Regions from separate parts of the Azospira restricta genome, predicted to be linked through region 3. Evidence: predicted binding sites of a transcription regulator. Region 3 holds the regulator's gene; each other region holds the start of a gene.
What was found. The regulator sigma-54, encoded in region 3, starts transcription at its own class of promoters, with help from an activator protein. The targets are predictions, from matches to a motif close to TGGCACGCTTNCTGCTNA.
Positions count from the first base shown of each region.

Region 1: IWH25_RS18210 (glutamate/aspartate ABC transporter substrate-binding protein) is a predicted target of sigma-54. The motif match lies at 2,648-2,665, and genes of this name have one in related genera.
Region 2: IWH25_RS03595 (TorF family putative porin) is a predicted target of sigma-54. The motif match lies at 2,134-2,151, and genes of this name have one in related genera.

Region 1 is NZ_CP064781.1:3,834,533-3,838,980, reverse strand. Features, by position in the region: gene IWH25_RS18225 (M61 family metallopeptidase) at 1-708, opposite strand, end outside; gene IWH25_RS18220 (LysR substrate-binding domain-containing protein) at 803-1,717, opposite strand; gene cuyB (cysteate racemase) at 1,764-2,510, opposite strand; gene IWH25_RS18210 (glutamate/aspartate ABC transporter substrate-binding protein) at 2,685-3,575, shown strand; gene IWH25_RS18205 (glutamate/aspartate ABC transporter substrate-binding protein) at 3,813-4,448, shown strand, end outside.
Region 2 is NZ_CP064781.1:758,507-762,954, forward strand. Features, by position in the region: gene IWH25_RS03580 (hypothetical protein) at 1-728, opposite strand, end outside; partial or broken gene IWH25_RS03585 (YifB family Mg chelatase-like AAA ATPase) at 861-1,703, opposite strand; gene IWH25_RS03590 (accessory factor UbiK family protein) at 1,711-1,953, opposite strand; gene IWH25_RS03595 (TorF family putative porin) at 2,208-3,074, shown strand; gene glnK (P-II family nitrogen regulator) at 3,104-3,442, shown strand; gene IWH25_RS03605 (ammonium transporter) at 3,454-4,448, shown strand, end outside.
Region 3 is NZ_CP064781.1:587,636-592,083, forward strand. Features, by position in the region: gene recX (recombination regulator RecX) at 1-365, shown strand, start outside; gene lptB (LPS export ABC transporter ATP-binding protein) at 368-1,105, shown strand; gene IWH25_RS02800 (RNA polymerase factor sigma-54) at 1,148-2,584, shown strand; gene hpf (ribosome hibernation-promoting factor, HPF/YfiA family) at 2,598-2,924, shown strand; gene ptsN (PTS IIA-like nitrogen regulatory protein PtsN) at 3,020-3,466, shown strand; gene hprK (HPr(Ser) kinase/phosphatase) at 3,477-4,412, shown strand.

The DNA.
Region 1 (4,448 bases), 730 kb from region 3:
CTTCATCGGCGCCGGCTCGCCGAAGAAGCGGATCTGCCATTCGCAGATCTTCTTCAGGTCGGCGCAGAGCCGCTTCAGGTCGCAGTCGTGGCGGCCGCTGATCGCCACTTCGTGCGGCACGCCGCAGGCCTTGAAGCTCGCCAGCGTGAAGGTGCCCATCTCGACCGGGTGGTCGATCAGCTCGTCGTAGTCCGCCGCGGCGTAGCGGCCGAAGCCGTGCGCCTGCGCCGCGCCCTTCTCGCCGCGCGCCGGTTCGAGCGCGGTGGCGACGCGCCAGCCGGCGTAGCCCTGGCCGTGCGGCGGCCGGATGTCGACGCGGCACGGCGCCTCTTCCTGGCCGAGGACGCGCAGGAAGACGCTGGTGCCGTTGAAGAAGCCATGTGTGCGGTCGAGGTGGGCGCCGCGCACCGACAGGTCCCAGGCGTAGACGGTGCAGGTCACGGTGAGCGCCTGCTTCGCCGGCAGCGCGGCGGCCTGCCAGGTGTGCTTGTCGATCTTGGCGAGCGCCACCGGCTGGCCGCCGGCCTCAGCCTTGATCGCAACGATGTGCCGCGCGAAGTCGCGGATCAGGTAGCTGCCGGGAATCCACGCCGGCAGTGCGAAGCGCTGGCCGGCGGGGTCGGGCCGGTCGACGCGGCAGCTCACTTCGAAGAGGTGGGCGGCTGGGTCGAGGGGGCGGATGGCGTAATCGATGGGGGTGGTTTTCATGGCGGCGGTCGGCGGGCGCGGCGAAGGCGCGAACGAGCGGGATTGTATGCGGCGAAGTGCCGGCCGCGCGAATTTGTCGCCGGCCGCGGCCAGCTCACGCCGGCGTGCCGTCGCCGCGCGCCAGATGCTGCCACAGCGTTTCGATCGCCGCGCGGCGGTTGCCGGCGGCGCGGTAGACGCGGATCTCCATGCGCGTGCCCCAGTCCGCCGAACCGGCCGCGGCGATGCGGCCGGCGGCGACCTCCTCCTGCACGCACGATTCCGGCAGCCAGCCGAGGCCGTGCCCGGCCAGCACCATCGCCTTCAGCGCCTCCGACATGTGCGTCTGGAAGCAGGTCTGCGGGTGGCAGGGCTGCGGCGGGTCGAGCAGGATCATCTCAACCAGGTGGCCGAGAAAGGTGCCCGAGGCGTAGGCGAGCAGCGGCGGCGGCACGCCGGGCTGGCCGGGCAGCGTGAAGTGCGGCCGGCCGTCGGCGGCGCAGCTCGAATAGGGCAGCAGGCGCTCGCTGCCGAGGACGACGAAGGGGTAGCGGTCGGGGTCGAGCAGGATCGGGAACTGCGGGTGGTGATAGCAGAGCAGCAGGTCGGTCGCCCCCTCGCTCAGCAGGTGGGCGCCTTCCATGATGTTGGTCGCCAGCACCTGCGCCTGGAGCTGGCTGAAGCGCTGGCGCAGCGCGGCGAACCACGCGGGGAAGAAGGTCAGCGACAGCGTGTGGGCGACGGCGAAGCGCACCGTGTCGTCGCCTTCCGCATGCTGGCCGCGCAGCGTCGCGCGCGCCTCGTAGAGCCGGCGCACGTGGTCGGCGGCGAAGTGGCGAAAGACGCGGCCGGCGGCGGTCAGCGCCGGCGGCTGGCAGTTGCGGTCGATCAGCGTGACGCCGAGCCAGTCCTCGAGCGCCTGGATGCGGCGGCTGAACGCCGACTGGCTGATGTGGCGCTGGTCGGCGGCGCGGGAGAAGCTGCGCAGGTCGCAAAAGCAGAGAAAGTCCTCGATCCACTTGATGTCCACGCCGCCGTCTCCGCTTCAACCGGGATCTCGCCGCCGTGGCGACGGATCACGTACGCTGCCCACTGTACCCGAGAAGCGCTGCGCCCGGCGCGTCGGCGGCACGCCACCAGTCGATGCAGGCCGCGGCCAGGCAGGCGGTGGCGTCGACGCAGCGCGGCAGGCCGGGGGCGGCGACGGCGGCCAGCGCCAGCGGGATCTCGGTACAGGCCAGCACCAGCTGCGCGGCGCCGCGCGCCTGCAGCGCCGTGCCGGCGGCGGCGAGCAGGCGGCCGCCGGTCGCCAGGTCGCCGCCCTTGACCGCGCGGATGCCGGGCATCAGCAGGTGATCGAGGTCGTCGGCGTCGGGGAGTACGACCCGATAGCCCTGGCGTTCGAGGCGCTGCTGGTAGATGCCGGCGGCGAGCGTGCCGGCGGTGCCGAGGATGCCGATCGCCGCGCCCGCCGCCGCGCTTGCCGCCAGCTCGGCGACGACCGCATCGGCGATGTGCAGCACCGGCAGCGCACTGCGCGCGGCCAGCTCGTCGGCCCAGAAATGCGCGGTGTTGCAAGGGATGGCGATGCAGCCGGCGCCGGCGCGACGCAGCACCGCGGCGCCCTGCAGCAGCCCCGCCAGCGGCGACGGGCCGTGGTGCAGGATGGCTTCGCTGCGGTCGGGAAGCTGCGGCACCGAGTAGACGACGACCGGAACGTGCTCCTGGTCGCGTGCGGCCGGGGTACGCTCGACCAGCTTGCGCAGGAAATCGGCCGTGGCCAGCGGTCCCATGCCGCCGAGGATGCCGACGATTTTTTCCATGATGCTTGCCCGAGGGTGACGAGGGACGCCCAGACTAGGTCGCAATGCACCACGGGCGGGCGTTCGATGCGCCTTTCGCCGGACCCGATGCGTTTTTCGCATGGGCGATCCCTCCCTTGGGCGGCGCTGCTTAGAGTCGGCGTGCCTTGTGCAAACCCCGATAGGAGAACCCCGATGAAAACCCTGCCGTCCCTGCTGGCCGCGATCGCGGTCGGCCTGCTGTCCCTGCCCGCCGGCGCCGCGCCGGATTCCCCGACGCTGACGAAGATCAAGGAGGCCGGCACGATCACCCTCGGCCACCGCGAATCGTCGATCCCGTTCTCGTACTACGACGACCGGCAGCAGGTGGTCGGCTATTCGCAGGACTTCATGAACGAGATCGTGCGCACGATCAAGGGCGAGCTGGGCCTGCCGAACCTGCAGGTCAAGCTGCTGCCGGTGACCTCGTCCAACCGCATCCCGCTGATGCAGAACGGGACCATCGACCTCGAGTGCGGGTCGACCACCAACACCGTCGAGCGCCAGCGCCAGGTCGGCTTTTCCAACCACCTCTTCCTCTACGGCATCCGCCTGATGGTGCGCAAGGATGCGGGCATCGGCGAGCTGGAAGACCTCAAGGGGAAGAACGTCGTCACCACCGCCGGCACCACCGCCGAGCGGCTGCTGCGCCAGATGAACGAGGAACGCAAGCTCGGCTTCAACCTGATCAGCGCCAAGGACCACGGCGAGGCCTTCCTGACGCTGGAGACCGGCCGTGCCGCCGCCTTCGTCATGGACGAGCCGCTGCTGCACGGCGAGAAGGCGAAGGCGAAGAAGGCCGACGACTGGGCGGTGGTCGGCCGCCCGCTGCAGTCGGAGAACTATGCCTGCATGCTGCCGAAGGGCGACGAGGCGTTCAAGCGCCTGGTCGACGGCACGATCGCGCGGCTGATGACCTCGGGCGAGGCGGAGAAGATCTATCACAAGTGGTTCATGAGCCCGCTGCCGCCGAAGGGAATCAACCTGGCCTATCCGCTGAGCGACGAGCTGCGCGCGCTGTACAAGCGGCCGCACGACCGGCTCTGAGCGGCCACCCGCCGGGGCGCCGGCGGGCGCGCGGCACCCCGGCCGTTCGGTTTTCCGAACGGCGTTCGGCGGGGCTGTTCGGAAAGTCGAACGGCCGCCGTCTCTGTTGCGTCGCAACAAGTGCGGTGAATCAGTTGCTTATAGGTGAATGGGTGCTTGGCACGGCTCGTGCTGTGAGGTAAGCGGCTCGAACCGATGCCGGAAACCACAAACCCAATCACGTCTGGAGACAACCACATGAAACTGCTGCCCTCCGTACTTGCCACCGCCGTTGCCGCCGCCGTTTTCGCCGCACCCGCCTTCGCGCAGGAAAGCGCGACGCTGAAGAAGATCAAGGACACCGGCTCGATCACCCTTGGCCACCGCGAATCGTCGATTCCGTTCTCGTACTACGACGACAAGCAGCAGGTCATCGGCTATGCCTACGAACTGCAGCGCAAGATCGTCGATGCGATCAAGGCCGAATTGAAGATGGACAAGATCGACGTCAAGATGATGCCGGTGACCTCGGCCAACCGCATCACGCTGGTGCAGAACGGCACCGTCGACATCGAGTGCGGCTCGACGACGAACAACACCGAGCGCCAGAAGCAGGTCGCCTTCTCCAACACCTTCTTCGTCATCGGCACCAAGCTGATGGCCAAGAAGGATGCGGGCATCAAGGACTTCCCGGACCTCGCCGGCAAGAACGTGGTGACCACCGCCGGCACCACCTCCGAGCGCCTGCTGCGCAAGATGAACGAAGACAAGCAGATGAAGATGAACATCATCTCGGCCAAGGACCACGGCGAATCCTTCCTGACGCTGGAAACCGGCCGCGCCGTCGCCTTCATGATGGACGACGCGCTGCTCTACGGCGAGATCGCCAAGGCC
Region 2 (4,448 bases), 170 kb from region 3:
TTTCTTGGAACAAACTGGCTTTCCAGCTGACCATAGATTTCTCGAGCGACGCGCTGCGTGTATGGATCGTATTTCGCGTGTGCTAGGAACACGGTATCGCCGTTATGTAGCCGCTTCCGCAGCTTTACTTTCCACTTCCCGCTTTCCTCCGGTTCTTCTAACGGAGCATAGAAACGTTTGTTAACTTCATCCCACCCATACGTAGCAAGAATCCGGTTCAACTCTTCTGATCTCCCGTAACACCGCGAATAGAATTCTAGGCATGGAACCACTAGCTTTCCGCCATTCTGCAACTTAAATTCGATGTTCCAATTCTTGTCTTTTTGGTGCTTGAGCGGGTAGAGCTCCATCGGGTACGGCGTAGTTCTAGTACTTGGCGAGGCGTAAAAAAAGGAAGTGTGTTGCCAAGCGGCGCCTCTGAAATCTACTTCGAAATCGAATTCCTCAAATTTGGCTGACGTATGGCTCATGTTGTTTGCCCAAATCGTGCCAATTCGGACTTGCCCAAGGGCGGTCAGAGGAACGCGGCGGAGAATTAAATCGTCTGCAACGGAACCTTCAACTATCTGGCGGAAGCCGACCAAGGCTAATGGCTGTGATTTCGCCTGCAAATTCTTAACGACGCCGTTATAGGTCCAAGCGACATATGAGCCTGCAGGTAGTGCAAGGCCGGGGATTCTAGTGACACTTGGCGTCTTCAGAATCTCAAACTGGAACGGAATAGGCATACCACCTCACACGCAAAAACGCCCTGACGGCTTACACCGGCAGGGCGTCAGGGGGTTCAGAACTGCTGTTACAGTCTCAGCAAGTTGGTCGCAGCTATTTCTACAATGTCGCAATAATTTGTATAAGTCACAGCCGCCGCCGACCAGCGCCACTGCCGACGCCGAATGATGGGGATGGCGGAAATTTCTGCGGCCGTACTGCGCCGGGCGGAACTGTCCGGCGAGCGAGAGGACCGCCGCCGACTCCAGCGCCTCGCCGTCGGCGAGCGGCGGCAGCAGCCCGGGCAGGCGCGCCGCCAGCATCGACTTGCCGCTGCCCGGCGGGCCGGACAGCAGCAGCGAATGGCCGCCGCCGGCGGCGATTTCGAGCGCGCGCTTGGCCTGCGCCTGGCCGCGCACGTCGGCCAGGTCGGGGTAGCTGTCGGCGATCGCGGCCGGCGTCGCCGCGGCTGCCGGCAGCGGCGACTCGCCGCGCAGGTGGGCGCAGACGGCGAGCAGGCCGGTCGCGGCGAAGACGCCGGCGGGGCGTGCCAGCGCCGCTTCGGCGGCGCTCGCCGCCGGCAGCACGAAGCTGCGCTCGCCGGCGTCGGCGGCGAGCACCATCGCCAGCGCGCCGCGTACCGGGCGCAGTTCGCCCGACAGCGACAGTTCGCCGGCGAATTCGTGCGCGTCGAGGCGGTCGGCCGGCAGCTGGCCGGAGGCGGCGAGGATGCCGAGCGCGATCGGCAGGTCGAAGCGGCCGGACTCCTTGGGCAGGTCGGCCGGCGCCAGGTTGATCGTGATGCGGCGGGCGGGGAATTCGAAGCCGGAATTGACCAGCGCAGCGCGTACGCGGTCGCGCGCTTCCTTGACTTCGGTGTCGGGCAGGCCGACCAGCGTCACCGACGGCAGGCCGCCGGCGAGGTGCACCTCGACCGCCACCGCCGGCGCGGCGAGGCCGTCGAGACCCCGGCTGCGGACGATGGCCAGCGGCATGCGGCGCTTACTTCTGCGGTGCGGCCTTTTCCAGTTCGGCGACGCGCGCCTCCAGCGCCGTCAGCTTCTCGCGCGTGCGCGCCAGCAGCTGCGTCTGGATCTCGAATTCCTCGCGCGTGACCAGGTCCATCTTCTCGAAGACGCTGGCGAGCAGTGCCTTGACGTTCTTCTCGATGTCCCTGGCCGGGCTGGCGGCGATCAGCGCCGACAGGCGGCTGTTGAGTTCCTCGAAAAGCTTCGGGTCGAGCATCGTGATTTCCCCCGGGCGGGCAGGCGTTCTGGAGCGGCCGAGTTTAGCACAGCGGCTTGTCGTGGCCGGCCCGCACCGTGCTGGCGCACTGGCCGCCGATCGCGCACCGCAAAGGTGCGGATAATCGGGCGGCGATTTGGTGCGCCACGGTAAGTTATTGCTTTTGAATGCAAAAAAAACTGGCACGGCTGATGCTAAGAACGAACGCAAGCTATTTATTCAAGATTCAAGATCAACTACCAAGGAGTCGCTCCATGAAAAAGCTGCTGATTGCATCCGCTCTCGCCACCGCCTTCGCGCTGCCGGCCGCCGCGCAGACCGCCGCGCCGGCGGCCGAGGCCGCCCCGGCCAGCCCGCACACGCTGACCGCCAACATCGGCCTGTTCTCCAGCTACCGCTTCCGCGGCATCGACCAGACCTACGGCAAGCCGGCGCTGCAGGGCGGCTTCGACTACGCGCACGAGAGCGGCTTCTACGCCGGCAACTGGAACTCCAACGTCAGCTCCGGCGCCGGCTTCCCCGACGGCAACCTGGAAATGGACTTCTACGGCGGCTGGAAGAAGACCTGGGGCGACTGGGGCCTCGACCTCGGCGGCATCGTCTACTACTACCCGGGCTCGGAAGGCCGTGGCCTCGGCATCGGCGCCGACAAGGGCGCGGTGACCAACAAGGAACTGTACATCGGCGGTTCGTGGAAGACCGTGTCGCTGAAGTACTACCACTCGGTCGACGACTACTTCTCGCTGCGCGGCTGGGATTCGACCGGCGCCTCGACCGGCAAGAGCACCAAGGGTACGCACTACATCGACCTGTCGGCTTCCTACGACCTGGGCAACGGCTGGGGCGTCAACGGCCACGTCGGCCACCTCTCGGCGAAGCGCATGAGCAACGGCAGCTACACCGACTGGAAGGTCGGCGTGACCAAGGACTTCAGCGGCTGGGTGGTCGGCCTTTCCTACGTCGGCACCAACGCCGACGGCGACTGCTCGGGCGCGACGACCTACCAGCCGTACTGCTTCGCCAAGTCGATCCAGGACGACGACGGCGCGCTCGACCTGTCGAGCAGCAACAAGGACGCCGGCCGCGGCATCGCCGTGCTGTCCGTGTCGCGGACCTTCTGATCCATCTCCGATCCTGACAGAGGACCATCATGAAACTCGTAACCGCAATCATCAAGCCGTTCAAGCTCGACGAGGTGCGCGAGGCCTTGTCCGCCATCGGCGTGCAGGGCATCACCGTCACCGAGGTCAAGGGGTTCGGCCGGCAGAAGGGGCACACCGAGCTCTACCGCGGCGCCGAATACGTCGTCGATTTCCTGCCCAAGGTGAAGATCGAGGCGGCGATCAAGGACGACGTCGTCGACCAGGTGATCGAAGCCATCGAGAAGTCCGCCAGCACCGGCAAGATCGGTGACGGCAAGATCTTCGTCTTCCCGCTTGAACAAGTGATCCGCATCCGCACCGGCGAAACCGGTGAGGACGCCCTCTGAGGAGCGACAACATGAAGCGCATCTTTGCAATGCTGGCTGTGGTCGGTGTCGTCCTCGTCGGCGCTCCGGCCTGGGCCGAGGAGAAGCCGGCGGCGGACGCCAAGCCCGCCGCCGCGGCGGTAGCCGAAGCACCGGCCGCCGCTGCCACCGCCGCTCCCGCGGCCGCCGAAGCCGCCCCGGCCGCGGCGCCCGCCGCCGCGCCGGTGGCGAACAAGGGCGACAACACCTGGGTGATGGTCTGCGCGGCGCTGGTGATCCTGATGTCGATCCCCGGCCTGGCGCTGTTCTACGGCGGCCTCGTCCGCTCGAAGAACATGCTCTCGGTGCTGATGCAGGTCTTCGTCACCTTCTCGCTGATCAGCGTGCTGTGGGCGGTGTACGGCTACTCGGTGGCCTTCACCGAAGGCGGTGCGTTCTTCGGCACGCTCGACAAGCTGTTCCTGAAGGGCATCACCGTCGATTCGGTGGCGGCGACCTTCTCCAAGGGCGTGGTCATCTCCGAGTTCGCCTACGTGATCTTCCAGGGCGCCTTCGCGGCGATCACCTGCGGCCTGATCGTCGGCGCCTTCGCCGAGCGCGTGAAGTTCTCGGCGGTGCTGGTGTTCATGGTCATCTGGTTCACCCTGTCCTACCTGCCGATGGCGCACATGGTCTGGTACTGGGCCGGTCCGGACGCCTACGTCGACGCCGCTGCCGGTGAAGCCGCGGGCAAGACCGCCGGCTTCCTGTTCCAGAAGGGCGCGCTCGACTTCGCCGGTGGCACCGTGGTGCACATCAACGCCGCCGTTGCCGGCCTGGTCGGTGCCTTCCTGATCGGCAAGCGGATCGGCTACGGCCGCGAGTCGATGGCCCCGCACAGCCTGACCTTCACCATGATCGGCGCCTCGCTGCTGTGGTTCGGCTGGTTCGGCTTCAACGCCGGCTCGGCGCTCGAAGCCTCCGGCGGTGCGGCACTGGCGATGGTCAACACCTGGCTGGCGACCGCCTGCGCGGCGCTGTCCTGGAT
Region 3 (4,448 bases):
CGCACGCCGAATCCGAGGAAGCCCTCGACGCGCTGCTCGACGAGCTGGCCGGGCGCCGCCTGCTGTCCGACGCGCGCTACGCCGAGATGCGCGTCGCCGGCCGCAGCGCCCGCTACGGCAATGCCCGGCTGGCGCAGGAGCTGAAGCAGCAGGGCGTCGCCGGCGAAGTCGCCGACGAGGCGCTGGCCGCCGCCGGCGACGAGCTGGCGCGCGCGCAGGCGATTTGGCGGCGGAAGTTCGGTACACTCCCGGCTGATGCCGCCGAGCGGGCCAAGCAGACCCGCTACCTGATGCACCGGGGATTCGCCGGCGGCGTGATCCGCCGCGTGCTGCGCGGCGAAGGCAACGAACAGGAAGAAGAATAGCCATGCCGGACCAGCCGAAGAGCAAGCTCAGCGCCCACAACCTGAACAAGCGCTACAAGAAGCGCACCGTCGTGCACGACGTCTCCTTCGAGGTCGGCAGCGGCGAGGTGGTCGGCCTGCTCGGCCCGAACGGCGCCGGCAAGACCACCACCTTCTACATGATCGTCGGCCTGGTCGCTTCCGACGGCGGCGACGTCTACATCGACGACACCAAGATCACCCATCTCCCGATCCACCGCCGCGCGCAGATGGGCGTCTCCTACCTGCCGCAGGAGGCCTCGGTGTTCCGCAAGCTGAGCGTCACCGAGAACATCCAGGCCGTGCTTGAGCTGCAGGACCTGCCCAAGGAAGAAATCCTGCGCCGGCTGGAGGACCTGCTCGAAGAACTGCACATCACGCACATCCGCAACAACTCGGCCGCCTCGCTGTCCGGCGGCGAGCGCCGCCGCGTCGAGATCGCCCGCGCGCTGGCGACGCAGCCGCGCTTCATCCTGCTCGACGAGCCCTTCGCCGGCGTCGACCCGATCGCCGTGCTGGAAATCCAGAAGATCATCCGCTTCCTGAAGGAACGCAACATCGGCGTGCTGATCACCGACCACAACGTGCGCGAGACGCTGGGCATCTGCGACCGGGCCTACATCATCAACGAAGGCTCGGTACTTGCTTCGGGCCACCCGGACGAAATCATCTATAATGAAGACGTCCGAAAAGTCTATCTGGGCGAGAACTTCCGCCTCTGATCCGAAAACAGAAACAGCAACTCCGGCCGTCCCGCGCCGCGCATGAGACCCGCTCTCCAGCTCAAGCTCTCGCAGCACCTTGCGTTGACCCCGCAACTGCAGCAGTCGATCCGGCTGCTGCAGCTGTCGACGCTTGAGCTCAATCAGGAGCTGGAAAAGTTCCTGCTCGAGAACCCGCTGCTCGAGCGAGAGGATGAGGACAATTTCGTCCCGGCACCGTCGTCGAGCAGCACCAGCGAACGCGAGCCGGCCGCTGAGGCCGGCGGCGAAGGCGAGGCCGGCAGCAGCGACGAGGTTCGCCCGAACACCGACGACGAAGGCTGGCCCGGCGACGGCAGTCCGGGAACCGGCTCGTCCGGCAGCGGCGGCAGCGACGAGGACGGCGATTACCAGGACATCCAGGCGGCGACCACCTCGCTCTCCGACCACCTGATCTGGCAGCTCGGCCTGACGCCGCTGCCCGACCGCGACCGCATGCTGGTGCGCGTGCTGATCGAGGCCCTCGACGAGGACGGCTACCTGTCGCAGACGCTCGACGAACTGGCCGAGATCATGCCGCCCGAACTGGAGATCGAGCCCGAGGAACTGCAGATCGCGCTGAAGCACCTGCAGCACTTCGACCCGACCGGCGTCGGCGCGCGCAACGCGCAGGAATGCCTGTCGCTGCAGCTGACGGCGCTCCCCGCCGATCCCGTGCGCGACCTGGCGCTGGTCATCGTCCGCCAGCATCTGGAATTGCTCGCCGCCCGCGACTTCGCCCGCATCAAGAAGCTGGCCGGCTGCGACGACGACCTGCTGCGCGCCGCGCACGCACTGATCAAGGGCCTCAACCCGCGCCCCGGCGCCCAGTTCGCGCCGCTCGACGCACGCTACATCATCCCCGACGTGATCGTGAAGAAGGTGCGCAACCAGTGGCGGGCGAGCATCAACCCCGACGCCTACCCGCGCCTGCGCATCAACCGCCTCTACGCCGAGGTGCTCGCCGGCCAGCGCGGCTCGGGACTCTCCGGCCAGCTGCAGGAAGCGCGCTGGCTGATCAAGAACGTGCAGCAGCGCTTCGACACCATCCAGCGCGTGTCGCAGACGATCGTTGACCGCCAGCGCCAGTTCTTCGAACATGGCGAGGTAGCGATGCGGCCGCTGGTGCTGCGCGAGATTGCCGACATCCTCGGCCTGCACGAATCGACCGTATCGCGGGTAACGACGCAGAAATACATGGCCACCCCGCGCGGCATCTTCGAACTGAAATACTTCTTCGGCAGCCATGTCGCCACCGATACCGGCGGCGCCTGCTCGGCCACCGCGATCCGTGCGCTGATCAAGCAGCTGGTGGGTGCCGAAGATGCGAAAAAACCGCTATCTGACAGCCAGATAGCGGAAATCCTTGGCCAGCAGGGGATTGTCGTGGCGCGACGAACGATTGCAAAATATCGTGAAGCGCTGAACATCCCGCCGGTCAATCTACGCAAGAGCCTGTGAAAGGAGTCTCACCATGAACCTGCAGATCAGTGGACACCACCTCGAAGTGACGCCGGCGATCCGCGACTATGTGACGGGCAAACTCGAGCGCGTCACGCGCCACTTCGACCACGTGATCGACGTGAACGTGATCCTCACCGTGGAGAAGCTGAAGCAGAAGGCCGAAGTCACGGTGCACGTCCGTGGCAAGGACATCTTCGTCGAGGCCGACGACGGCGACCTGTACGCAGCGATCGACATCCTGGTCGACAAGCTCGACCGCCAGGTCCAGAAGTACAAGCAGAAGGTCCAGGATCATCATCGCAGCGACAAGGCAGCCGCCCGCACGCTGGCCGAATGAGATAATCGACGCTTCGCGGCCGTCGCCGGAAATCCGCTCCCCGCGACGGCCCTCCCGCAACCTTCCTTCCCGCCGCCTGAAAGCTCTCCCGCAGCATGAGCCTCATCGCCAACCTCCTGCCCGTCGAGAACATCCTTCTCGACCTCGATGCCGGCAGCAAGAAACGGGTCTTCGAGCAGGCCGGCCTGATTTTCGAGAACCACCACGGCATCGCCCGGGCGACCGTCTTCGACAGCCTGTTCGCGCGCGAAAAGCTCGGCTCGACCGGACTCGGCCAGGGCGTCGCCATCCCGCACGGCCGCATCAAGGGGCTGAAGGACGCCCGCGGCGCCTTCCTGCGCCTGACCACGCCGGTGCCCTTCGATTCGCCGGACGGCAAGCCGGTGTCGCTGCTGTTCGTGCTGCTCGTTCCGGAGCAGGCCAACGAACTGCACCTGCAGATTCTTTCCGAGCTCGCCCAGCGCTTCTCCGACCGCGAGTTCCGCGACGCGCTGCTGGCCGCCCCCGACGCCGAAGCCGCCCGCCGGTTGTTCGTCAGCTGAGATTCCCGCCATGCGCCAGTTCAGCATCGCCCAGCTCTACGAGGACCACCGCGAGACGCTGCAGCTGAACTGGATCGCCGCGATCGGCACCGACCGCCAGCTCGAGCTGAAGGAATCCGGCAACTACGGCGCCGACATCGTCGGCCACCTCAACCTGATCCATTCCGAGCGCCTGCAGGTGATCGGCCAGGCCGAATACGACTGGGCCAACCGCGTCAGCCCGAAGCGCCTCACGACGCAGATCTCCGAGCTGATCGCCGACAACCCGCCGGGCATCATCTGCGCCGACGGCCTGGAAGTCCTGCCGATCGTGCAGGAGGCCTGCGAGGACAGCGGCACGCCGCTGTTCACCAGCCCCAAGCCGTGCTCGGCGGTGATCGACCTGCTGCGCATCTACCTCGCCCGCCGGCTGGCCGACACCACCTCGATCCACGGCGTGTTCATGGACGTCCTCGGCATGGGCGTGCTGATCACCGGCGACTCCGGCGTCGGCAAGTCGGAACTCGCGCTCGAGCTGATCTCGCGCGGCCACGGCCTGGTCGCCGACGACGTCGTCGAGCTCGCCCGGCTGGCGCCGACGACGATCGAGGGCCGCTGCCCGGGCATGCTGCGCGACTACCTGGAAGTGCGCGGCCTCGGCCTCCTGAACATCCGCACCATCTTCGGCGAGACCGCGTCGCGGCGGAAGATGAAGCTGAAGCTGATCGTGCACCTGCAGAAACCGCTCGCCGGCGTCGACGCGCCGCGCCTGCCGCTCGACGCGCAGACGCAGGAAATCCTCGGCGTGCCGATCCGCAAGGTGATCGTGCCGGTCGCCGCCGGCCGCAACCTGGCGGTGCTGCTGGAGGCCGCGGTGCGCAACACCATCCTCCAGCTGCGCGGCATCGACAGCATGCAGGAATTCGTCAACCGCCAGCAGCGCGCGCTGCTTGACGATGACATTTGAATTGCGCCTATAATCCTCCGGCCGTACCACCCCCAC